Regions from separate parts of the Streptomyces sp. NBC_00820 genome, predicted to be linked through region 1. Evidence: riboswitches for the same ligand, from Rfam matches in the RefSeq annotation. Region 1 holds a riboswitch; each other region holds the start of a gene.
What was found. A riboswitch is a leader RNA that binds a small molecule or an ion and turns the genes downstream of it on or off. The one in region 1 is predicted to bind cobalamin.

Region 1 (7,679 bases):
TGCACGATCGCGTCCGCGCCGAAGCCCCCCTCCGACGTCGCGGCCTCCAGCCAGCGGTAGGCCGCCATGTAGTGGTGGGAGGGCGGCATGTCGGGGTCGTGGTAGATCGCGATCGGGTTCTCGCCGAAGCCGCGCGGCGGCTGGATCATCACCACGACGTTCCCGAACCGGAGGGAGGCGAGCACGATGTCGTCGCCGTCCACGTACAGGCTGCCCGGCGGCTCGCCCCAGGCCTCCAGCATGCCCTCCCGCAGCCCTGGTTCGAGCCGGTCGAACCAGGCCCGGTAGTCCGCGAGCGGCACCCGCGCGGGCGCGGCCGCCAGCTGCTCCTCGGTCAGCCACTCCACGTCGTGGCCGCCGGCCGCGATGAGCCGGTGGATCAACTCGTCGCCCTCGGCGGGGTGTCCGGTGACGCCGTAGCCGGCGTCGCGCAGCGCGTCCAGCACCCGCACGGCCGACGCCGGAGTGTCCAGGCCGACCGCGTTGCCGACCCGCGAGTGCTTCGTCGGATAGGCGGTGAAGACGAGCGCGACCTTCTTCTCCGCGTTCGGCCTGTGCCGCAACGCGGCGTGCCGTACGGCGATTCCGGCGACCCGGCCGGCCCGCTCGGGGTCGGCGACGTACACCGGGACCTCGTCGGGGCCCTGCTCCTTGAAGGAGAACGGCACGGTGATCAGCCGCCCGTCGAACTCCGGGATCGCGACCTGCATCGCCGCGTCCATGGGGGACAGGGCGGCGTCCGACTCGTCCCAGGCGCTCCGCGAGGAGGTCAGGCAGAGCCCCTGCAGCACCGGCACGTCGAGGTCGGCGAGCGCCCCGACGTCCCACGCCTCCTCGCCCGCCCGTCTCCCACCACCACCCTCAACGGAGGTGCTTCGCACCACTGGATCCTTTCCGCCCGCCGAGGCCTGCGAGGCGTGCGTGCCGCCCGCGGCCAGCACGGTGGCGACCAGGGTGTCCGCCTTCGCCAGCAGCTCGTACAGCCCGGCGTCCGCGCCGCGCAGCGAACCGCAGTACACGGGAAGGGCGTTGGCCCCCCGGTCCTCGATCGCGTCGCACAGGGTGTCCACGAAGGCGGTGTTGCCGCTCAGCTCGTGCGCCCGGTAGAAGAGCACACCCACGGTCGGCCGGCCGGCCACCAGGGCACGCTCGCCGTGCACCCCGAACTCCGGCATCTTCCGCGGCTCTTCGAAACCCTCGCCGGTCAGCAGCACGGTGTCGGACAGGAACCGGGACAGCTCCAGCAGGTTGGCGGACCCGCCCTCGACCAGGTACCTGAGCGCCTCCGCGACCACACCCGCCGGCACCGACGACTCGGCCATCAGCTCGGCGTCCGGCACGCTCTCGCCGCCCAGCAGCACGGTCGGCACCCCGGCCACCCGCAGCGCCGCCAGCCCGTCCTCCCAGGCGCGCTTGCCGCCCAGCAGCCGTACGACGGCGATGTCCGCGCCGTCGACCAGTCCGGGCAGCTCGCCGGCGACGTCGACGCGGGTCGGGTTGCCGATGCGGTACCCGGCGCCGGAGGCCCTGGCCGCCAGCAGATCGGTGTCGGCGGTCGACAACAACAACACTGTGCTCATGCGGGCGCTCCCGGTGGAATGAAAGGCAGTCCTTGCGGCGCGCCCGACTCGATGAGCCGCCAGAGCGCGTCCGTGTCCGCGTGCTGTTCGATCAGGTCGCCGAGCCGGTCCAGCTGCTCCTCGCGCAGCTCGGCGAACGAGGTGTCGGGGGCCGGCACGAAGCGGCGCCCCGCGGCGGCGGCCACCTCGCGCAGGAAGGCCCGCCGGAAGCCGTCCGACTCCAGCGAACCGTGCCAGTGGGTGCCCCAGGTCCGGCCGACCCGGCAGCCGTCCAAGAAGCGCTCTCCACCGAGGACTTCGGCGACCCCGTGATGGATCTCGTACCCCTCGACCCGCTCGCCGAGGGCCTCGCCCACCGGCCGGGTCAGGGTCTTCTCGCGGGCGAACCGCACCCGCACCGGGAGCACGCCGAGCCCCGGGACGGACCCGGCGCGCGACTCGACCTCGTCCTCGATGTGCTCCCCGAGCAGCTGGAAGCCGCCGCAGACGCCGAGGACCGGCCGCCCCTCGGCGGCCCTGCGCACGAGGGCGTCCGCCAGGCCGCGCTCGCGCAGCCACTCCAGCGCCCGTACGGTCCCGCGCGTGCCGGGGACCACCACCAGGTCCGCGTCCGCCAGTTCCTCGGGCCGGTCCACGAACCGCACGACGACGCCCGGTTCTGCGGCCAGCGCGTCCACGTCGGTGAAGTTGGACATCAGGGGGATCGCGCAGACGGCGACCCGCAGCACGTCCTCGCCGTGCGGGGGAGCCACCGTCGACTCCCGGACCGTGCCGCGCAGGGAGACCCTGAGGCCGTCCTCCTCGTCGATGCCGAGGCCGTGCCGGAACGGCAGCACGCCGTAGGTGTGCCGTCCGGTGAGCCCGTGCAGCATGTCCAGGCCGGGCTCCAGCAGCGAGACGTCCCCGCGGAACTTGTTCACCAGGAACCCGGCGACCAGCTCCTGGTCCTCGGGCGAGAGCAGGGCGACCGTGCCGAAGAAGGAGGCGAACACGCCGCCGCGGTCGATGTCGCCGACGACGAGCACGGGCAGCCGCGCCCCCCGCGCGATCCCCATGTTGACGATGTCGGTGCGCCGCAGATTGATCTCGGCGGGTGAACCGGCCCCCTCACAGATCACCGCGTCATACGTGCCCCGCAACTCGGCCAGACAGTCCAGCACCGTGCCGAGGAGCCGCTGTTGGCGCCCGCCGTGGTAGCCGCGGGCGCTCATCTCGCCCACCGGCTTTCCCAGCAGCACCACTTGGCTGCTCTGTTCACCACCGGGCTTGAGCAGCACGGGGTTCATCAGCGCGGTCGGCTCGACGCGGCACGCCTGGGCCTGCATGGCCTGTGCCCGCCCGATCTCCGCGCCCTCGCGGGTGACGAAGGAGTTGAGGGACATGTTCTGCGCCTTGAAGGGCGCCACCTTGACGCCCTGGCGCACCAGCCACCGGCAGATGCCGGCCGTCACGACGCTCTTGCCGGCGTCGGAGGTGGTGCCGGCGACGAGGAGACCACCGTTCACTTTCCACGTCCCTTCACGATGGTGCGCGCGGCGACGGTGACGCCGAGCGCGAGCAGGCCGACGCGGCGGGAGAGCCGTACGGCCCGGTCGATGTCGGCCACGCTGACGGACCGCCCGGCGGCCCCGTTGAGCACGGGCCGGTGTTCGACGCGGCCGCCGTAGGCCAGCGTTCCACCGAGCCGCACGCCGAGGGCGCCCGCGAACGAGGCCTCGACGGGCCCGGCGTTGGGGCTCGGGTGCCGGCGGGCGTCGGCCCGCCAGGCCCGTGCGGCCCCGCGCGGGTCGGGTCCGGCGAGCGTGGCGAGTACGGCGGTCAGTCGGGCGCCGGGCCAGCCGGCGACGTCGTCGAGGCGGGCGGAGGCCCAGCCGTAGCGCCGGTGGCGGGGCGACTTGTGGCCCACCATCGCGTCGAGGGTGTTGACCGCCCGGAAGCCCAGCAGCCCCGGCACCCCGGCCACGGCGCCCCACACCAGCGCGCCCACGACGGCGTCGGAGGTGTTCTCGGCGACCGACTCGACCACCGCCCGGGCGATCCCGTCGGCGTCGAGGGCCTGCGGGTCGCGGCCGCACAGATGCGGCAGCCGGGCGCGGGCGGCCGGCACGTCCCCGGCCTCCAGGGCACGCCCGACGGCCCGCGCCTCCCGGGCCAGCGAGGTCCCGCCGACGACGGACCAGGCGGCGGCGGCGGTCAGCGCGAGGCGGGCGGCGGGGGAGCGGCGTACGGCGCGCTCGGCCACGGCACCCAGGGCCACGGCGCCACCGGCGCACACGGCGGTGTGCAGCGCGCCCCAGCCGCGGTGGTCGTGCCACAGCACGCGTTCCACGGCTCCGGCGGCCCGGCCGAACGCGGCGACGGGGTGCCCGCGGCGGGGATCGCCGAGGAGCAGGTCGCCCAGGAGGCCGGCGGCGGCACCGTACGCGTAAGTGCGATCGGCACCCATCGGCTCAGCCGGCCGTGGGCACAGGGGCGATCCTGGTACTTGTCCTCAACGGGCAGCCGAGCATGGCGGTATGTCCTCACTCAGGGTGTCCACGCCCTGGTTCGACGAGACCGGCGGCGAGAGTTCCTGGCTCCCGGGGGTTCCTACCCCGGTGACAGTGGCGGGACCGCGCCGGATTCGCACCGGACTTCCTCTGCTGCCGCCGTACATGGCCTGGGAAGTCCACCATGCGCCCGGAACGACGTCAACCTGCCGTTGACCTGCGGGGGGAGAGTGTGCTGAGCCCCACACCCCGGCCGCCCGAGCGCCACCGGGACATGCGAACGGCTCCCCGCGGCACATGCCGGGAGGAGCCGTTCAGCCGGTCGTTCAGTGGCCGGGTCGTTCGTTCGGCCGGGCGACCCGGCCGCGACCGGCCGAGTCTGCACGCGCAGTCAGGACACGCAGTCAGGACCGCCGAGCCAGGGCGCGCAGTCAGGACCGTCGAGCCAGGGCGCGCAGTCAGGACCGTCGAGCCAGGGCGCGCAGTCAGGACCGTCGGGTCAGGGCTTCGCGACGATCAGGCTGATGCCGTACGCCACCGCGGCCGCGCACGCCGCGAAGCAGACGTAGGCGCCGGCCAGCGCGAGCGCCGCCGAGCCGCCCTGCGCGACGGCCTTCTCGCGGCGGGCCAGGCCGTTGATGCCGAGGGTGAACAGGGCCACCAGGCCGACGGCCACCAGGAGGCTGACGCCGAAGACGGAGCCGATGGCCGCCCAGTCGATCTTCATGAGGATGCTTCCTTCGGTTACCGGGGCGCGGGGGTCAGACCGTGGCGGCCGGCGGGATGGCCGGGGTCGCGGGGGCCGGTTCGGCGATGGCCTGGGCCGGGATGGTGATCGCCAGGTCCTCGGTGACCGCGCCGGTGGGCGGCGGGGCGACCGCGGCCATGGCGGCGGTGACCGCGCCGATCGGCTCGGTGGTGGCGTCGTCGGCGGTGACGTTGGTGTGGTCGACGACCTCGCGGCGGGAGAACTTCCAGATCGCGGCGCTGGAGGCGATCAGGAAGACGGCGACGAGCGCGGTACCCCAGTCGCCGAGGTCCGTCACGGACTCGGCGCCCGCGCCGACCAGCGCGGCGGCCGGCAGGGTCAGCGCCCAGGCGACGAACATGCGGGTCGCGGTGGACCAGCGGACCACGCCGCCCTTGCGGCCGACACCCGCGCCCATCACCGCGCCGGAGACGACGTGGGTGGTGGAGAGGGAGAAGCCGAGGTGGGAGGAGGCCAGGATGGCCGTGGCGGCGCTGGTCTGCGCGGCGAAGCCCTGGCGCGGCTCCAGGTCGGTCAGACCCTTGCCCATGGTGCGGATGATCCGCCAGCCGCCGATGTAGGTGCCGAGCGCGATGGCCAGGCCGGCGGAGAGGATCACCCAGGTGGGAGGGTTCGAGCCGGGGGCGATGGTGCCGCCCGCGATCAGCGCGAGGGTGATGATGCCCATCGTCTTCTGGGCGTCGTTGGTGCCGTGGGCCAGGGAGACCAGGCCGGCGGAGGCTATCTGGCCGGCGCGGTAGCCCTTGCGGGTGGCCTCGCCGTCGGCGTTCTTGCCGATGCCGTAGGAGAAGCGGGTGGAGAGCATGGCGGCGAGGCCGGCCACGATCGGTGCGGCGACCGCCGGGAGCAGCACCTTGGTGACGAGGACGTCACCGTGGACCGCGCCGAAGCCGGCGGAGGCGACGGTGGCGCCGATCAGGCCGCCCATCAGGGCGTGGGAGGAACTGGAGGGCAGCCCCACCAGCCAGGTCACCAGGTTCCAGAGGATCGCGCCGGTCAGGGCGGCGAAGATGACCTCGGGACGGATGCCGTTCTCATCGACGAGACCCTTGGAGATCGTGTTGGCGACCTCCACGGAGAGGAAAGCGCCCACAAGGTTGAGGGCGGCGGACATGGCCACCGCGACCTTGGGCTTGAGTGCACCGGTCGAGATGGTCGTGGCCATCGCGTTGGCGGTGTCATGAAAACCGTTCGTGAAATCGAACGCGAGTGCGGTTACCACCACAATCGCGAGGATCAGCGAGAAGTTTTCCATTTACCCAGGCAATCGTTCGAGGTCATTGGCTGTTGGACCGTAAGCAACCCGGGTGAACGGAAGGTGAACTGAGGCAGGCTCGGTGGTGTCCGGATCGGGGGGTCTGGATTCCGCTCGGGACCGACGCCCCAGGCGCCACTTGGTCAACGGCCGCGCGCGAAGGCCCGCAGCCTGCCGGGGGACCCGTTGAAGAGATTCTGGTCACCCGGTAGACCGCCCTTGATGCCGTACTGCCAGAAGGTCCAGTGCCGCCAGCCGCCGGGCAGCGATCCGGGGTCCGGCGTGCCGTGACTGGCGATCCACAGCGCGTGGTTCGCGGCGAAGGCGCGGCTGTTGCCGGTGCACGCCTTCCACCAGTGGGTGGTGGTGTAGATGGCCGGACGGCGGCCCGTCTCCCGCTTGATCTCGTCGCTGAACGACCGGATCCAGCGCACCATCCGGGTCCGGCTCAGCCCGTAGCACTTGTGGTGCGCGTCGTACGGGTTGTACTCGATGTCGAGCGCGGGCGGCAGCGTCCGCCCGTCCGCCCGCCAGGCTCCGCCGTGCCGCACGAAGAAGGCGGCCTGACGTGCGCCGGAGGACCGGTCCGGCAGGGCGAAGTGGTACGCGCCCCGGATCAGGCCCGCCCGCCGCGCGCCCCCGTACTGCCGGGCGAAGTACGGGTTGCGGTAGTCCGTGGACTCGGTCGCCTTGACGTATACGAACCGTGCGCCCCGCGACCGGACGGCTGCCCAGTCGACGTGCTTCTGATGGGACGACACGTCGTGCCCCCTGGGCAGGCCCGCCACGGCCGCCGACGGCCCGGCGGCGACGGCCTGGGAACCCGCGAGGGCGAGCGCCGCCGTGGCCGCCGCGAGGACGCCGGCGCGGCTGCGGGAAGGTGTGCGATCACGGGCCATGCGTCCCCCCGGGGTGGCGGCGGAGCGGGGTCCAGCGGGCGAGAAGGATCATTGAACGCCGGGCCGTCGCCGGGGCCGCCGATTTACGGCCGCCTCGCGGCGATGTCCGCTCGTTCGGTGGTACGACCGCCGCGCCGGGGACGGCCGTTCGGCGGCGGCCGGCGTACGTCCGCCCCGGCGGGCCGAATCGGGCGGTCGGCCCTCTCCCCGCAGGCCGGGCCGCCTGGCAGGATCGCCGCATGGCTGAACAGCGGCGGCACGCGGACGGGGAAGTCAGGGAAGCGGACGGCGAGGAGGCGCGGGTCTGGGAGGAGCTGGTCGCGACGGCCCGGCGGACCGTGGCCGACGGGCTGGTCGTCGGCACCTCCGGCAACGTCTCGGCGCGCGTCGGGGACATCGTGCTGGTCACGCCCTCGGGCGTGCCCTACGACCGGCTGACCCCCGAGGACATCACCGGCGTCGACCTCGACGGCCGGCAACTGCTCGGCACGCTGGTACCGACCAGCGAACTGCCCATGCACCTCGCCGTCTACCGCACCACCGACGCCCGCGCGGTCGTCCACACCCACGCCGTGCACGCCACCGCCGTCTCCACCCTCGTCACCGAGCTGCCCGCGATCCACTACATGACCGCAGCCCTCGGCGGCCCCGTCCGGGTCGCGCCCTACGCGACGTACGGCACCGACG
Region 2 (7,679 bases), 5.8 Mb from region 1:
GATCGGGACGCTGTATCTGGCGACGTCGTTCGTCCTGTTCCTGATCGGTGGCGTGATGGCGCTGCTCATGCGGGCCGAGTTGGCACGCCCGGGCATGCAGATCATCTCCAACGAGCAGTTCAACCAGGCGTTCACGATGCACGGCACCGTCATGCTGCTGATGTTCGCGACGCCGCTGTTCGCCGGATTCGCGAACTGGATCATGCCGCTCCAGATCGGCGCCCCCGACGTCGCGTTCCCGCGGCTGAACATGCTCGCCTACTGGCTCTACCTGTTCGGCTCGGCCATCGCCCTCAGCGGGTTCCTCACCCCGCAGGGCGCCGCCGACTTCGGCTGGTTCGCCTACTCCCCGCTGACGGACGCCATCCGCTCGCCCGGCCTCGGCGGCGACCTGTGGATCATGGGCCTGGCCCTCTCCGGCTTCGGCACCATCCTGGGCGCGGTCAACTTCATCACCACGATCATCTGCATGCGCGCGCCGGGCATGACGATGTTCCGCATGCCGATCTTCGTGTGGAACGTGCTGCTGACCGGTGTCCTGGTCCTGCTCGCCTTCCCGGTCCTGGCCGCCGCGCTGCTCGCCCTTGAGGCGGACCGCAAGTTCGGCGCCCACGTCTTCGACGCGGCCAACGGCGGAGCACTGCTGTGGCAACACCTCTTCTGGTTCTTCGGACACCCGGAGGTGTACATCATCGCCATCCCGTTCTTCGGGATCGTCACCGAGATCATCCCGGTCTTCGCCCGCAAGCCGATCTTCGGTTACATGGGCCTGGTCGCCGCGACCATCGCGATCGCCGGTCTGTCCGTGACCGTGTGGGCGCACCACATGTACGTCACCGGCGGCGTGCTGCTGCCGTTCTTCTCCTTCATGACCTTCCTGATCGCGGTACCGACCGGTGTGAAGTTCTTCAACTGGATCGGCAGCATGTGGAAGGGCTCCGTCTCGTTCGAGACGCCGATGCTGTGGACCACGGGCTTCCTCGTGACGTTCCTCTTCGGCGGCCTGACCGGCGTCATCCTCGCCTCGCCCCCGATGGACTTCCACGTCTCCGACTCGTACTTCGTCGTGGCCCACTTCCACTACGTGGTCTTCGGTACGGTCGTCTTCGCGATGTTCGCCGGCTTCCACTTCTGGTGGCCGAAGTTCACCGGCAAGATGCTCGACGAGCGCCTCGGCAAGATCACCTTCTGGACGCTGTTCATCGGCTTCCACGGCACCTTCCTGGTCCAGCACTGGCTGGGCGCCGAGGGCATGCCGCGCCGGTACGCCGACTACCTCGCCTCCGACGGCTTCACCACCCTGAACACGATCTCCTCGATCAGCTCCTTCCTGCTCGGCCTGTCGATGCTGCCCTTCCTCTACAACGTGTGGAAGACGGCCAAGTACGGCAAGCCGGTCGGCGTCGACGACCCGTGGGGCTACGGCCGTTCACTCGAGTGGGCGACCTCCTGCCCGCCGCCGCGGCACAACTTCACCACCCTGCCGCGGATCCGCAGCGAATCCCCCGCGTTCGACCTGCACCACCCCGAGGTGGCCCAGCTCGAACAGGAGGCGCAGGGCGGCAGGCGGCCGGCGGTCGGCACAGAAGGCAGCCGGCCGTGACCTCGCCGAACCGTCCCGGCCCCCCGCCGGCGCGGCGCGGCCCCTCGGTCGCCAACGAGGTCGAGGGTTACCTCCTTCTGCACGCCGAGCGAGAGCAGGCCGAGCGCGAGGCAGCAGCCCTCTGTGCCCGCCTGCCCTGGCTCACCACCGGGCAGGCGGAAGACCTCACCCGCCACTACACCGAGCAGCGCCTGGGCCTGACGCGACAGGCACTCCAGGTCACCGCGGACCGGGCCAAGCGCCTGCGCGGCGAATACGAGACGCGCTACGCCGAGCTGCGGCAGACCCTGCTCAAGCGGCACGTCGCCTGCGCCTCCCTCCTGCTCGTCTGCTCCCTGGTCACGAGCTCCCTCGCGCTGACAGCTCGCTGACCCGCAGCGTTCCCCGGTTCTCCCGAGTACGGCGAGAACACGGACGGACACTTCGCCGTACCGGCGTGGCCGGACCGCCTCCGCGGTCCGGCCACCCGTGTGTCGGGGGCGCCGCCGCTTCGGCGCTCCCGCCGGACCTCCGCCCGGGCGCGGCCGAGCCGCGGACGGGCAGGGCTCAGAAGGGCAGGACGTTGGCGACCAGGTCGGGCCGTGCTCCCACGAGCCCGTAGAACTCGCGCAGCGCGGTCGGCAGGGAGCAGCCGAGCGCCGCCTCCGCCCGCGTCAGTTCCGCTGGAGACGTGCCGTCCTTCCCGGTCGGCGGATCACCCCAGGCAGCGGCGAAGTCACGGACGAAGGCCCAGACCCGCCCGCGGTCGAGGACCGTGCCGTCCAGGGCCTGAGCCACGTCGAAGCCGCCGTTCACGCGTCAGCCCGCGCAGGACTTGTGGACCTTGCGCACGGCCGCGGCGGGCGCGGCGGGCGCCGCCCCGGACTGGGCGCCGATCAGGAGGAGTACGGATGCCGAACGCATAGGAGATTCCTGTGATGGTGGGGCTGGGAGAAGACCGCGCGGGCGCGGCGTCGCACTTTAGAACATGGACGGGCACTGCCGGGATTCGGGCCGTGGCGTGACTGACGCGGTGTGGCGACTGCCGCCACCGACAGGGCGGCAGCGACGAGTTGGCGCGGTCCCGGCTCACGGGCACGGGCGCGGTCCCGGGACCGATGCCGGGGACGGGGTGAAGCCGGCGATGAGATGATGTCCGGTGACAGGGCGACGGCGGTCCGAGGAAGCCGGTGAGAATCCGGCGCGGTCCCGCCACTGTGATCGGTGAGCGCGTCCCGACAGGCCACTGCCCCCAGGGGGTGGGAAGGCCGGGGCGAGCGACGACCCGAGAGCCAGGAGACTCACGCGGTCGCCTCCTCGACGGACACCGGGGCGGATCTCCCCGGGGGAGGGGTGGTCGGGCATGCCCGAAACGCCGACGGAAGCGACCGAAGCGACGCAGGCGACGGCCGCACGAGGTGCCGGTCCGGTGCCGTGCCGGGTGGTCGTGTGCCGGGACTGCTGCTGCGGCAGTGCCAAGGTGACCGGCGTCGACCACGCGGCGCAGACCGCGCGTCTGAGCGCCGAAGTACCCATGCGGGTCTCCGACTGCCTCGACGCGTGCGACCAGGCCAACGTCATCGTCGTACAGCCCTCCGCCGCCGGCCGGGCCGCGGGCGGCCGTCCGGTCTGGCTGGGGCTGGTCAACGACCCCGAGGCGACGGAGGACGTCATCGGCTGGGTGCGCGCGGGCGGCCCGGGTGTGGCACCCCTGCCGGCGATCCTCGATCTGTACGCCTTCCCACCGCCGCGGCTCGGTGCGGCCATCCGTAACGGGCGTTGAGCCGGTCGTGGGGTCGGCCGGAGTATGGCCGGTCCGCGGGGTGACCCGGGCCGGCGCGGGACGCCACCGCGCGTCACCGTGCCCGGCCACTCCGGTCACTCCGGCCGTTCTGGTCACTCCGGTCACTCCGGCCGTTCCGGTCACCCGGAAAACTCGAACTGGTGGGTGGGAGGCGGATGTTCGGACGTAGGTTGTGGCATGAATGATCCACGCCCCGGCTGAAAGACGGACACCCCTCATGAGCGACCCCGCGGCGACGCCCGCAAGCGCGATGCGCGACACGATCGACACGTCGGTGCCGCACTCCGCCCGTATCTGGAACTACTGGCTCGGCGGCAAGGACAACTACCCCGTCGACGAGAAGGCCGGCGACGCGTACACCGCAGTCTTCCCCGGCATCGTCACGATCGCCCGCAGCAGCCGTGCCTTCCTGCGTCGCAACATCGCGTATCTCGTCTCCGAGGCGGGCATCCGGCAGTTCCTGGACATCGGGACGGGCCTGCCGACGGCCCAGAACACCCACGAGGTCGCCCAGGGGCTCGCCCCCGAGACGCGGATCGTCTACGTCGACAAGGACCCGATGGTCCTGGCTCACGCACGCGCCCTGCTGTACTCCTCCAGCGAGGGCGCGACCGCCTACATCGACGCCGACGTGACGGACCCGGACCGCATCCTCGAGGCCGCCGCCGGGACGCTGGACCTCAGCCGACCCACCGCGCTCGTCCTCAGCAACATCCTGGGGCACGTCCCCGACGGCGACCGGGCCCGCGCCATCGTCACCCGGCTGATGGACGCCCTGCCGTCGGGCAGCTACCTGTCGATCAACGACGGCTCACGCGGCATCGACCCGGTCTTCGAGCAGGCCCAGGACGCGTACAACAGCAGCGGCGCCGCTCCGTACATCCTGCGCACGGTCGAGGAGATGACCAGGTTCTTCGACGGCTTGGAGCTCGTCGATCCCGGCGTCGTCTCGGTCACGCAGTGGCGTCCGGAGCCTGGTGCGTCCACCGCGGAGGTCGTCGCCGAGCACGGCGGCCTGGCCCGGAAGCCGTAACCGCGCCCGAGTCGCTCTCCGAGGCGGCATCCGGCCTGCCGGTATCAGACCTGCCGGTATCAGACCTGCCGGTATCAGACCTGCCGGTATCCGACCTGCCGGTATCCGACCCGCTGGTATCCGACCTGCTGGTATCCGACCTGCCAGTGTCCGGCCTGCCGGCGGGCCGGATACCGCCCGCGTCCGGACCGCCCATGCCCCCTTGCCGCGGGTTGGCGCGTACACAACCATTGCTGGGGTCCGGCACCACGGCTCGCGTCCATCCCAGGAGGACACATGCGCCCCAGCAGGAGAACGGTCCTGACCGCGACGGCGGCGGGTGCCGGAGCCGCGGCGCTGGGGCGTCCGGCCGAGGCGTCCGAGGAGGCGGGACCCGGCCCGCGCCGGCCCGCGACGGCTCAGCCGCCCTCTCGTGAACTGCGCTCCCTGCTCAAGGAGATCGACCACCACCGCATCGAGGCCACCGTCCGCAAGCTGGTCTCCTTCGGTACCCGGCACACACTCTCGGCGCAGGACGACCCGGTGCGCGGAATCGGCGCCGCGCGCGACTGGATCGCATCCGAACTGCGCGCGTACGCCGCGGAGTCGAGCGGCCGGATGACGGTGGAACTCCAGTCGTACGTCCAGGAGCCGGCCAACCGCGTCCCGACCGCCACCCGCATCACCAACGTCGTCGCCACACTGCGGGGATCGGTCACACCGGAGCGTGTGTACGTCGTCTCGGGCCACTACGACTCGCGGGTCACGGACGTCATGGACGCCACCTCGGACGCGCCGGGCGCGGACGACGACGCCTCGGGTGTCGCGGTGGCCATGGAACTGGCCCGGGTGATGGCACGGCGGCGCCCGGCGTCGACGATCGTGTTCGCGGCGGTGGCGGGGGAGGAGCAGGGTCTGTACGGCTCCACGTACATGGCGGAGCGCTTCAAGTCGGCCGGCGTCGGTGTCCAGGGCATGTTCACCAACGACATCGTGGGCAGCAGCACGGCCGACGACGGCACCCGGGACCCGTACACCATCCGGCTGTTCGCGGAGGGCGTGCCCAGCTCGGAGACCCCCGAACAGGCCGCGACCCGCCGTTCGGTGGGCGGCGAGAACGACTCCCCCTCGCGCCAGCTGGCACGCTTCGTCCGCGACGTCGCCGAGAACGACGCGACCGGCATGCGTGTCCGCGTCGTCTACCGCCGCGACCGCTACCTCCGGGGCGGCGACCACATCCCGTTCCTCGAACGCGGCTGGCCCGCCGCCCGCTTCACCGAACCGGCGGAGGACTTCGCCCACCAGCACCAGGACGTGCGCGTCGCCGAGGACGGCCGGCAGCTCGGCGACCTGCCGGAGTTCTGCGACTTCCCCTTCGTGGCACGGGTCGCGAAGGTCAACGCGGCGGCCCTGTGGACACTGGCCCAGGCGCCGGCGGTACCGAACGCCGCGAAGATCGTCACCTCCGCGCTGACCAACTCCACCCAGCTCCGATGGAACCGGGGCACCGAACCGGACCTCGCCGGCTACGAGTTGGTGTGGCGCGAGACCACGGCTCCCGAATGGACCCATGTCATCCCGGTCGGCGACGTGACGTCGTACGAGGTCGATCTCTCCAAGGACAACGTCTTCTTCGGCGTGCGAGCGGTGAACCGGGCGGGCGCGCGGAGCCCGGTGGCGTTTCCCGCCCCGCAGAGCTAGGCATGCAAGGGCAACGCGGCGGTGTGCGTGCCGTGTTCGGGGGCGACACCCCCCGAGACCTGGGCGTCACACGTGACGCCCTCCGGATGAGCAGGGGGATGGTATGGCCGAGGAGCCGATCACTGATCGTCTGCGCGCGAGGATCGGGCGCGACTTTCCGGATGCCGGCGCCGCGCGAGGAGTCGAGGGAGCGCTTCGGAAGCTGGCGGGCGAGCTCGAAAGCTCGCTGCAGAGCCCGGAACGCCTCCTGACCGCGGCCCTGGTGATCGCCGCCGGTGACGTCGACAAGTTCCGTTCGGCGGTCCGCCTCGCCCGGGAGGACTGGCGCGATCTGCTCGTGGCCGGCGGGTTGGCGAACGAAGACTGGCCGGCCGTGCTCGAGGAGGAGCTGGCTCGCCGCTAGCAGGGGTACACACGAGTTGCCCGGACGGCGATGCGCCCGTCCCGCCTGTGGGGTCAGGCCGTGCGGAGACGTCGTTCGGCCGCTCGCCAGGGGTCGGGGGTGCCGCGTGGTGCGTAGTGTCTCAGTGGCTGGGTGCGGGCCACGAGGGCGCGCATCTCGGGGAGCGAGTCGCCCACGTCGCCGTGTGCGCGGGCCTGTACGAGTACGTTGCCGAGCGCGGCCGCCTCGGTGGGACCGGCGACGACAGGCAACCCGCAGGCGTCGGCGGTCAGTTGGCACAGCAGCTCGTTGCGCGCGCCGCCACCGACGAGGTGCACGACGTCCACCGCGCGTCCGGACAGACGCTGGGCGTCGGCGATCGCCCGGCAGTGGGCGAGGGCCAGCGAGTCGAGGACGCAGCGGACGGTGGCAGCCCGGTCCTCCGGCACGGGCTGCCCGCCGGCGCGGCAGGCCTCGGCGATGCGTCGCGGCATGTCACCGGGGCTGAGGAAGCCCGCGTCGCCCGCGTCCACGACCGACCTCAGCGGCTCCGACACCGCTGATTGCGCGAGGAGGCGGCCGAGGTCCGGCTCGCCCCAGGAGCGCAGGCACTCCTGGAGGAGCCAGAGGCCCATGATGTTGCGCAGATAGCGAACGGTGCCGTCCAGGCCCAGCTCGTTGGTGAAGTTGGCCCGGCGGCTGGCCTCGGTGAGGACGGGGGCGTCGAGTTCGAGCCCCACGAGGGACCAGGTGCCGGTACAGACGTAGGCGAACCGTTCCCCGGCGGAGGCCGGCACCGCGGCCACGGCGGAGGCCGTGTCGTGCGAGCCGACCGTGGTGAGGGGCACCGGGCCACGCAACCCGGTCTCCTCCAGGACGGCGGGCAGCAGCCGGCCGGCTGGGCTCCCCGGGTGACGCAGCGGCGGGAAGAGCGCCAGATCGATGCCGAGCCGTTCCGCCAGCTCCGTGGACCAGGTGCGGGTGCGCGGGTCGATCAGCTGGGTGGTGGAGGCGTTGGTGAGCTCGGTGCCGCGCGTGCCCGTCAGCCAGTACGTCAGCAGGTCCGGGATCAGCAACAACTGCCGCGCCAGCTTCAGTTGGGCGCTGTCCCGGGCGGCGACGAGCTGATAGAGGGTGTTGAACGGGGCGTACTGGAGCCCCGTTCGCGCATACAGCTCCGGCGCCGGAACCTTCGCCC
Region 3 (7,679 bases), 3.4 Mb from region 1:
TCCAGCTCGTCGGCATCCAGGCGGTGCTGGACGTGATGGGCGTCGGCGGCGGGGAGAACACCAACTGGTTCGTGAAGGACCTGCCGCTGCTCATCGCCTTCGGCGTGCTGGCGGCGTACACCTACTCCTCGGGACTGCGCGCGCCCGCGCTGATCGCGTTCGTCAAGGACGGCCTGATCTACCTCGTCATCGTGGTGGCGATCATCTACATCCCGATCAAGCTCGGCGGGTTCCACGACATCTTCGCCCAGGCCGACAAGGCGTTCTCCCAGGTCAATCCGGCGACCGGCAAGCCGCGCGGCGCTCTCGTGCCGGCGGAGGCGGGCCAGTGGACGTACGCCACCCTGGCGCTCGGCTCGGCCCTCGCGCTCTTCATGTACCCGCACTCGATCACCGCGACCCTGTCGTCCAGGAGCCGTGACGTGATCCGCCGCAACACCACGATCCTGCCGCTGTACTCCCTCATGCTCGGCCTGCTGGCCCTGCTGGGCTTCATGGCGATCGCGGCCGGGGTGAAGGTCACCAACGGGCAGCTGGCGATCCCGCAGCTGTTCGAGGACATGTTCCCGTCCTGGTTCGCGGGCGTGGCCTTCGCGGCGATCGGCATCGGCGCGCTGGTGCCGGCGGCGATCATGTCGATCGCGGCGGCGAACCTGTTCACCCGCAACATCTACAAGGACTTCATCAAGCCGGACGCCACGCCCGAGCAGGAGACCAAGGTCTCCAAGCTGGTCTCCCTGCTGGTGAAGGTGGGCGCGCTGGTCTTCGTCCTGACCATGGACAAGACGGTCGCCATCAACTTCCAGCTGCTCGGCGGCATCTGGATCCTGCAGACCTTCCCGGCCCTGGTCGGCGGCCTGTTCACCCGCTGGTTCCACCGCTGGGCGCTGCTGGCCGGCTGGGCGGTCGGCATGATCTACGGCACGGCCGCCGCCTACGGGGTCGCCTCCCCGACGCAGGCGCACTTCGGCGGCTCGGCCAAGGAGATCCCGGGCATCGGTGAGATCGGCTACATCGGCCTCACGGCGTTCGTCCTGAACGTGGTCGTCACCGTGGTCCTCACCTTCGCCCTGAAGGCGCTGAAGGCCCCCGAGGGCGTCGACGAGACCAGGCCGGAGGACTACACCGCGGACGCGGGCGACCCGGGCGTCCGGGCGGAGCTTCCCCCGGCCACTGCGGGGAGTGCTCACTAGTCCCACAAGGGGCTCGCAGGAGCCGCGCACCCGGTCGTGATGACCCCGCAGCGGGCCGTCGTGGAGCATGTCCCACGGCGGCCCGCTGCCGTGCGTGTTGACGCTCTGAATCCAGCACGACACACAGCAGACACAACATCTGGTGGTGCCACGGCAGCCCAGCACTAGATGTATGCTCGTCATCGCTGTCGCCGCAGGGGAATCCGGTGCGAATCCGGAACTGTCCCGCAACGGTGTACTTGTACGTGTCCGTCCCTGAGGCGGCGTGTGCTCGGTCAGTCCGAGGACCTGTCGACAGCCGCGCCCGGCCGTCCGGTCCGGGTGCCCCAAGACGTCCGGGCCTCGTGGAGTGGGCCGGTGGACGCGACGCCGTGTGCGCTCGTGCTGCCAATGCCCTCCGCCAGGCCCCCGTGCCGAGCGAGGGAGAGCCCCCACGTGACCATCGCGCCTGCCGATCCGGCTTCAGCCACCTTGGCGACCGAGGCCCCGGTGGAGACCGACGGTCCGGGTGCCGCGCTGCTGCGGACCCTGACCGAGCTGACCGCCGACCTCCCCGACGCCGACCCCGGCCGGGTCGCCGCCGCCGCGCTGCGCGGCCGCTCGGCCCGGGCCGACGAGGCGGAGCTGCGCGAACTGGCCACGGAGGCGGCCGCCGGCCTGATCTCCGAGGACCCCGCGTACTCGCGCCTGGCCGCCCGCCTGTTGACCCTCTCCATCCGCGCCGAGGCCGCCTCGCAGGGGGTGACCTCCTTCACGGAGTCCGTCGTGGTCGGGCACCGGGAAGGGCTCGTCGCCGACCGCACCGCCGAGTTCGTGCGGCTGCACGCCGAGCGGCTGGACGCGCTGATCGACACGGGCGCCGACGACCGCTTCGGCTACTTCGGCCTGCGCACGCTGCACAGCCGCTACCTGCTGCGCCACCCGATCACCCGGCACGTGATCGAGACCCCCCAGCACTTCATGCTGCGCGTCGCGTGCGGTCTGGCCGAGGACGACAGCGCCCGCTCCGTGGACGAGGTCACCGCGCTCTACGGCCTGATGAGCCGCCTGGACTACCTCCCGTCCTCCCCCACGCTCTTCAACTCCGGCACGCGGCATCCCCAGATGTCGTCCTGCTACCTGCTCGACTCCCCGCTGGACGAGCTGGACTCCATCTACGACCGCTACCACCAGGTGGCCCGCCTCTCCAAGCACGCCGGCGGCATCGGTCTGTCGTACTCCCGTATCCGCAGCCGCGGTTCGCTGATCCGCGGCACCAACGGGCACTCCAACGGCATCGTGCCGTTCCTGAAGACCCTCGACGCCTCGGTCGCCGCGGTGAACCAGGGCGGCCGGCGCAAGGGCGCGGCCGCGGTGTACCTGGAGACCTGGCACTCCGACATCGAGGAGTTCCTGGAGCTGCGCGACAACACCGGTGAGGACGCGCGCCGTACGCACAACCTGAACCTCGCGCACTGGATCCCGGACGAGTTCATGCGCCGGGTCAACGCCGACGAGCAGTGGTCGCTGTTCTCCCCGGCGGACGTGCCCGAGCTGGTCGACCTGTGGGGCGCGGAGTTCGACGCCGCCTACCGCAAGGCCGAGGCCGCGGGGCTCGCGAAGAAGGCCATGCCGGCCCGTGAGCTGTACGGCCGCATGATGCGCACCCTCGCGCAGACCGGCAACGGCTGGATGACCTTCAAGGACGCCGCCAACCGCACCGCCAACCAGACGGCCGAGCCGGGCAACGTCGTCCACTCCTCCAACCTCTGCACGGAGATCCTGGAGGTCACGGACGACGGCGAGACGGCGGTCTGCAACCTCGGTTCGGTGAACCTGGGCGCCTTCGTCGTCGACGGGGACATCGACTGGAAGCGGCTGGACGAGACGGTCCGCACCGCGGTGACCTTCCTCGACCGCGTCGTGGACATCAACTTCTACCCGACCGAGCAGGCGGGCCGCTCCAACGCCAAGTGGCGTCCGGTGGGCCTGGGTGCCATGGGTCTGCAGGACGTCTTCTTCAAGCTGCGTCTGCCCTTCGACTCCGCCGAGGCGAAGGCCCTGTCCTCGCGCATCGCCGAGCGCATCATGCTCGCCGCGTACGAGGCCTCCGCCGACCTGGCCGAGCGCAGCGGCCCGCTGCCGGCCTGGGAGAAGACCCGTACGGCCCGGGGTGTGCTGCACCCCGACCACTTCGACGTCGAGCTGAACTGGCCCGAGCGCTGGGCGGCCCTGCGGGAGCGGATCGCCTCGGTCGGCATGCGCAACTCCCTGCTGCTCGCCATCGCGCCGACGGCCACCATCGCGTCCATCGCGGGCGTGTACGAGTGCATCGAGCCGCAGGTGTCCAACCTGTTCAAGCGCGAGACGCTGTCCGGCGAGTTCCTCCAGGTCAACTCGTACCTGGTGCGCGAGCTCAAGGAGCTGGGCGTGTGGGACGCGCGCACCCGTGAGGCGCTGCGCGACGCCAGCGGCTCGGTGCAGGACTTCGTCTGGATCCCCGAGGACGTACGGCGGCTGTACCGCACGGCGTGGGAGATCCCGCAGCGCGGCCTGATCGACATGGCGGCGGCCCGTACCCCGTTCCTGGACCAGGCGCAGTCGCTGAACCTGTTCCTGGAGACGCCGACCATCGGCAAGCTCTCCTCGATGTACTCGTACGCCTGGAAGCAGGGCCTGAAGACGACGTACTACCTGCGCTCGCGCCCGGCGACCCGCATCGCCCGCGCCGCCAAGGCGCAGGCCACCATTCCCGTCCAGCAGGCCGCCGACCCCGACGCCGTCGCCTGCTCCCTTGAGAACCCCGAGTCCTGCGAGGCCTGCCAGTAATGTCCAGCCGTAACACCAACCTTCTCGACCCGGGCTTCGAGCTGACCCTGCGTCCCATGCGCTACCCGGACTTCTACGAGCGCTACCGGGACGCCATCAAGAACACCTGGACCGTGGAGGAGGTCGACCTCCACTCGGACGTGGCCGACCTCGCGAAGCTGTCCCCTGAGGAGCAGCACCTGATCGGCCGTCTGGTGGCCTTCTTCGCGACGGGCGACTCGATCGTCGCGAACAACCTGGTGCTGACGCTGTACAAGCACATCAACTCCCCCGAGGCGCGGCTCTACCTGAGCCGTCAGCTGTTCGAGGAGGCCGTGCACGTCCAGTTCTACCTGACGCTCCTGGACACCTACCTCCCCGATCCGGCGGACAGGGCGGCCGCCTTCGACGCGGTGGAGAACATCCCCTCCATCCGCGAGAAGGCCGGTTTCTGCTTCAAGTGGATCAACGAGGTCGAGAAGCTGGACCGTCTGGAGTCCAAGGCGGACCGCCGCCGCTTCCTGCTGAACCTGATCTGCTTCGCCGCGTGCATCGAGGGCCTGTTCTTCTACGGCGCCTTCGCGTACGTCTACTGGTTCCGCAGCCGTGGTCTGCTGCACGGCCTCGCCACGGGCACCAACTGGGTGTTCCGTGACGAGACGATGCACATGTCCTTCGCCTTCGACGTGGTCGACACCGTCCGCAAGGAGGAGCCGGAGCTGTTCGACGACCAGCTCCAGCAGGAGGTCACCGACATGCTGGCGGAGGCCGTCGAGGCCGAGCTGCAGTTCGCCCGTGACCTGTGCGGTGAGGGCCTGCCGGGCATGAACACGGAGTCCATGCGGCAGTACCTGGAGTGCGTCGCCGACCAGCGTCTGACGCGCCTGGGCTTCGCCCCGGTGTACGGCTCGGAGAACCCGTTCTCCTTCATGGAGCTGCAGGGTGTCCAGGAGCTGACGAACTTCTTCGAGCGCCGCGCGTCGGCGTACCAGGTCGCCGTGGAGGGCACGGTCGACCTGGACGAGGACTTCTGAGCCAGGGGGTGTCGTTTGGATCAGGCCGGATCAGGCCGCGGCGTCCGGTGCGGTGCCTCGCAAGGCGGAGGATCTGCCGCGTACCGGACGTACTCGGCTGATCCGACAACGCGGCGAGGTGCCGTGCCGGGCGTCGCGACCCGAGCTGATCCAAACGACACCCCCTAGGGCTACTTCAGCTTCACCGCGTCCCCGGCCGACACGATCCGCGAGGTCGTCGTCGTGCCAGGGAAGTACCAGCGCCAGCTGCCCGCCGACGTGGCGGTCACCTTGGTGCTCAGCTTTCCGTCGTCGCCCGTCGTCACGGTCTTGACCGTCTGGTAGTGGGCGGCGCCGGCCGCTCTGTACTGGAGCCTGACCTGCTGCCCGGTGAACCCGTGGTACTTCAGGTCCTCCCAGTTCGCCCGGGACAGCTTGCCCGTGACGGTGAGCCGGGCTCCCTTGGCGACCGGCTCGGGAGTCGCGTCGGTCGTGAGCTTCGCGGCGCGCTTCACCTTGAACTGGGCGATGCGGTCGGAGATCCAGTAGTCGCCGTCGTTCGCCTTGACGGTGGCGTTGACCTGCCAGACACCGGCGATCTTGTTGCTGTCGATGTCGTCGCTGTCCGGGATCCAGGCCGGGTCGACCTTCATCGTGGCCGTGCACACCGACGTGGTGGACGACTTCTTGGCGCACGACGACCCGGTCCAGTCGAAGAAGCCGTACCCGTTGGACGAGTTGAAGGCGCTGACGTGCGTCAGGCCCTTCACGCCCGAGTTGTCCTTGACGGTGATGGCGATCGGGAACGTCACGGTCTTCGTCGTGCCGACGACGACGTCGGTCCCGTTGTCGACCACGGTCTTGGTGACCCGGATGTCGCCCCGCCCCTCCGCGTGGGCCCCGGTCGCCGCCAGCAGTGTCAGAGCGGCGGCCCCACCCGCAAGGACCCAGGCTCTTCGGCCAGTTGTGCCTCTCATCTGTCCCTCCCTCTGTGATGTGAGAGGAGAGGGTACACAGCCCTCGGACGGTTCCACGCGGGAGGCGGCCGGTCGGCCGAACGCCTACCGGCGCGCGTTCCGGGGCCCTCGGGCCACCTGAGCGCGCGCCGGTATCAGGAGGTGTTCAGGAGGGGTTCCTCACCACTCCACGGGCTTCACCAGCAGCCGGTGCGGGCGCAGGGTGATGCCCACGCGGGTGGTGGCGTCGGACCCGCCGACCTGCTCGAAGCGGTACTTCGCCGAGACCGCGGCGACGATCAGGCTCAGCTGGGCCATGGAGAAGTGGTCGCTGGGGCACTTGCGGTTGCCGACGCTGAACGGGTTCATCGCGTACTTGGGCACCTCCTTGGCCCGCTCCGGCAGCCACCGGTCGGGGTCGAAGTCGAGGTGGCGGTCGTGGGAGCGGGCGTCGCGCTGGATGGCGTAGGGGCTGTAGATGATGTCCGCCCCGGCCGGGATGCGATAGCCGCCCAGCTCGCTGTCGGCCATCGCGCGCCGCGTCAGTATCCAGACGGCGGGCCTGAGGCGCATGGCCTCGACGACGACGTTGTTGGTGTGGGTGAGCCGGCGGACGTGCTCGAATGCGACCGGGCGGCCGCCGGTGACGGATTCGACCTCGGCGCGCACCTTCTCGGCGTGTTCGGGATGGTCCGCGAGGAGCTGGAGCAGCCACATGATCGTGGAGGCGATGGTTTCGCTGCCGGGGGTCAGTATCGCGACGACCTGATCGTGGATCTCCTGTTCTCCGATGGGGTCGCCATTGTCGTCCTTTGCCTCCAGCAAGGCCGTCAGCAAATCGTCCGGCTTTTGACCGGACGCCCTCCGCTCGGTGACGATCTCGTCGACCAGCAGATGCAAATCGGCCAGGGCCCGGTTGAATTCACGGTTGGCCGGAAACGGCAGCCGGTACAGCGGCCCGAGCGGGATCACCATACGCCGGTACATGCCGCGGAAGACGGTGGTGAGATCCATGCTCAGCCGTTCCGCCCGCTCGTCCATGTATTGGCCGCGCAGCAGACAGCGGGCGGCGATGCGCACGGCGGTCCGGAACGACTCGGAGGTGCAGTCGACGGTCTCGCCGGGCCGCCACCGCGTCGTGAGCGCGTGCGCCTCCTCCTCCATGACGGGGCCGTAGTCCGGAATGGCGTCCAGACGGAAAGCGGGCTGGATGGTGCGCCGCTGGCGGCGGTGCAGGGGGCCGTTGGCCGTCGCTACGCCCTCCTTGCCGAGCAGGCCTTCGAGGGACTCCCACAGCGGCCCCGCGATGTGGTAGTCCGGGCTGAGCGCGAGTGCGCCGGTGAGCTCCGGCGTGGTGACGGCGTACACCGTCTTGGGGCCCAGTTTGAGGCGTACGACGTCGCCGTGGTCGCGCAGCTGGGACATGAACGCGAGCGGGTCGCGCACGAGTTTGAGGCCGTGCCCGAGGCCCGGGACGGCGCCCCCGGCGAGGGGCGGTTCACGCAGCTCGGACGCCTCACGCGTCTCGGGCCGCACGGAGTCGACGGTCATTTCTCACCTGCCGCTTCGTTGTTGACGTACGGGGGTGTGGAGCGGTCGTCCCAGCTGTCGACCATGTACCTGCCGGACTCGTGGTGGAACCAGTAGACGGTGCTGAACCAGTTCCGCATATTGCCGACGCAGGCACGCACGGCCGCTCCGAGTTCCTTTCCGGAGACGGTTCCGTCGGC

Region 2: it holds a riboswitch for cobalamin, as region 1 does, so the genes downstream of both, OIB37_RS34585 ((2Fe-2S) ferredoxin domain-containing protein) here and OIB37_RS09155 (cobalamin biosynthesis protein) in region 1, are expected to answer to the same signal.
Region 3: it holds a riboswitch for cobalamin, as region 1 does, so the genes downstream of both, OIB37_RS24435 (ribonucleoside-diphosphate reductase subunit alpha) here and OIB37_RS09155 (cobalamin biosynthesis protein) in region 1, are expected to answer to the same signal.

Annotation. Positions count from the first base shown of each region.
Region 1 covers NZ_CP108882.1:1,989,077-1,996,755, reverse strand. The annotation lists gene cobN (cobaltochelatase subunit CobN) at 1-1,580, opposite strand, end outside; gene OIB37_RS09160 (cobyric acid synthase) at 1,577-3,085, opposite strand; gene OIB37_RS09155 (cobalamin biosynthesis protein) at 3,082-4,026, opposite strand; cobalamin riboswitch at 4,125-4,245, opposite strand; gene OIB37_RS09150 (hypothetical protein) at 4,569-4,796, opposite strand; gene OIB37_RS09145 (inorganic phosphate transporter) at 4,831-6,093, opposite strand; gene OIB37_RS09140 (lysozyme) at 6,237-6,992, opposite strand; gene OIB37_RS09135 (class II aldolase/adducin family protein) at 7,232-7,679, shown strand, end outside.
Region 2 covers NZ_CP108882.1:7,750,731-7,758,409, forward strand. The annotation lists gene ctaD (aa3-type cytochrome oxidase subunit I) at 1-1,603, shown strand, start outside; gene OIB37_RS34575 (hypothetical protein) at 1,600-1,974, shown strand; gene OIB37_RS34580 (SMI1/KNR4 family protein) at 2,150-2,398, opposite strand; cobalamin riboswitch at 2,764-2,884, shown strand; gene OIB37_RS34585 ((2Fe-2S) ferredoxin domain-containing protein) at 2,946-3,365, shown strand; gene OIB37_RS34590 (SAM-dependent methyltransferase) at 3,604-4,419, shown strand; gene OIB37_RS34595 (M20/M25/M40 family metallo-hydrolase) at 4,696-6,099, shown strand; gene OIB37_RS34600 (hypothetical protein) at 6,203-6,502, shown strand; gene OIB37_RS34605 (rhamnulokinase) at 6,556-7,679, opposite strand, start outside.
Region 3 covers NZ_CP108882.1:5,370,075-5,377,753, reverse strand. The annotation lists gene mctP (monocarboxylate uptake permease MctP) at 1-1,193, shown strand, start outside; cobalamin riboswitch at 1,366-1,503, shown strand; gene OIB37_RS24435 (ribonucleoside-diphosphate reductase subunit alpha) at 1,629-4,001, shown strand; gene OIB37_RS24430 (ribonucleotide-diphosphate reductase subunit beta) at 4,001-5,014, shown strand; gene OIB37_RS24425 (hypothetical protein) at 5,185-5,970, opposite strand; gene OIB37_RS24420 (bifunctional albaflavenone monooxygenase/terpene synthase) at 6,130-7,500, opposite strand; gene cyc1 (epi-isozizaene synthase) at 7,497-7,679, opposite strand, start outside.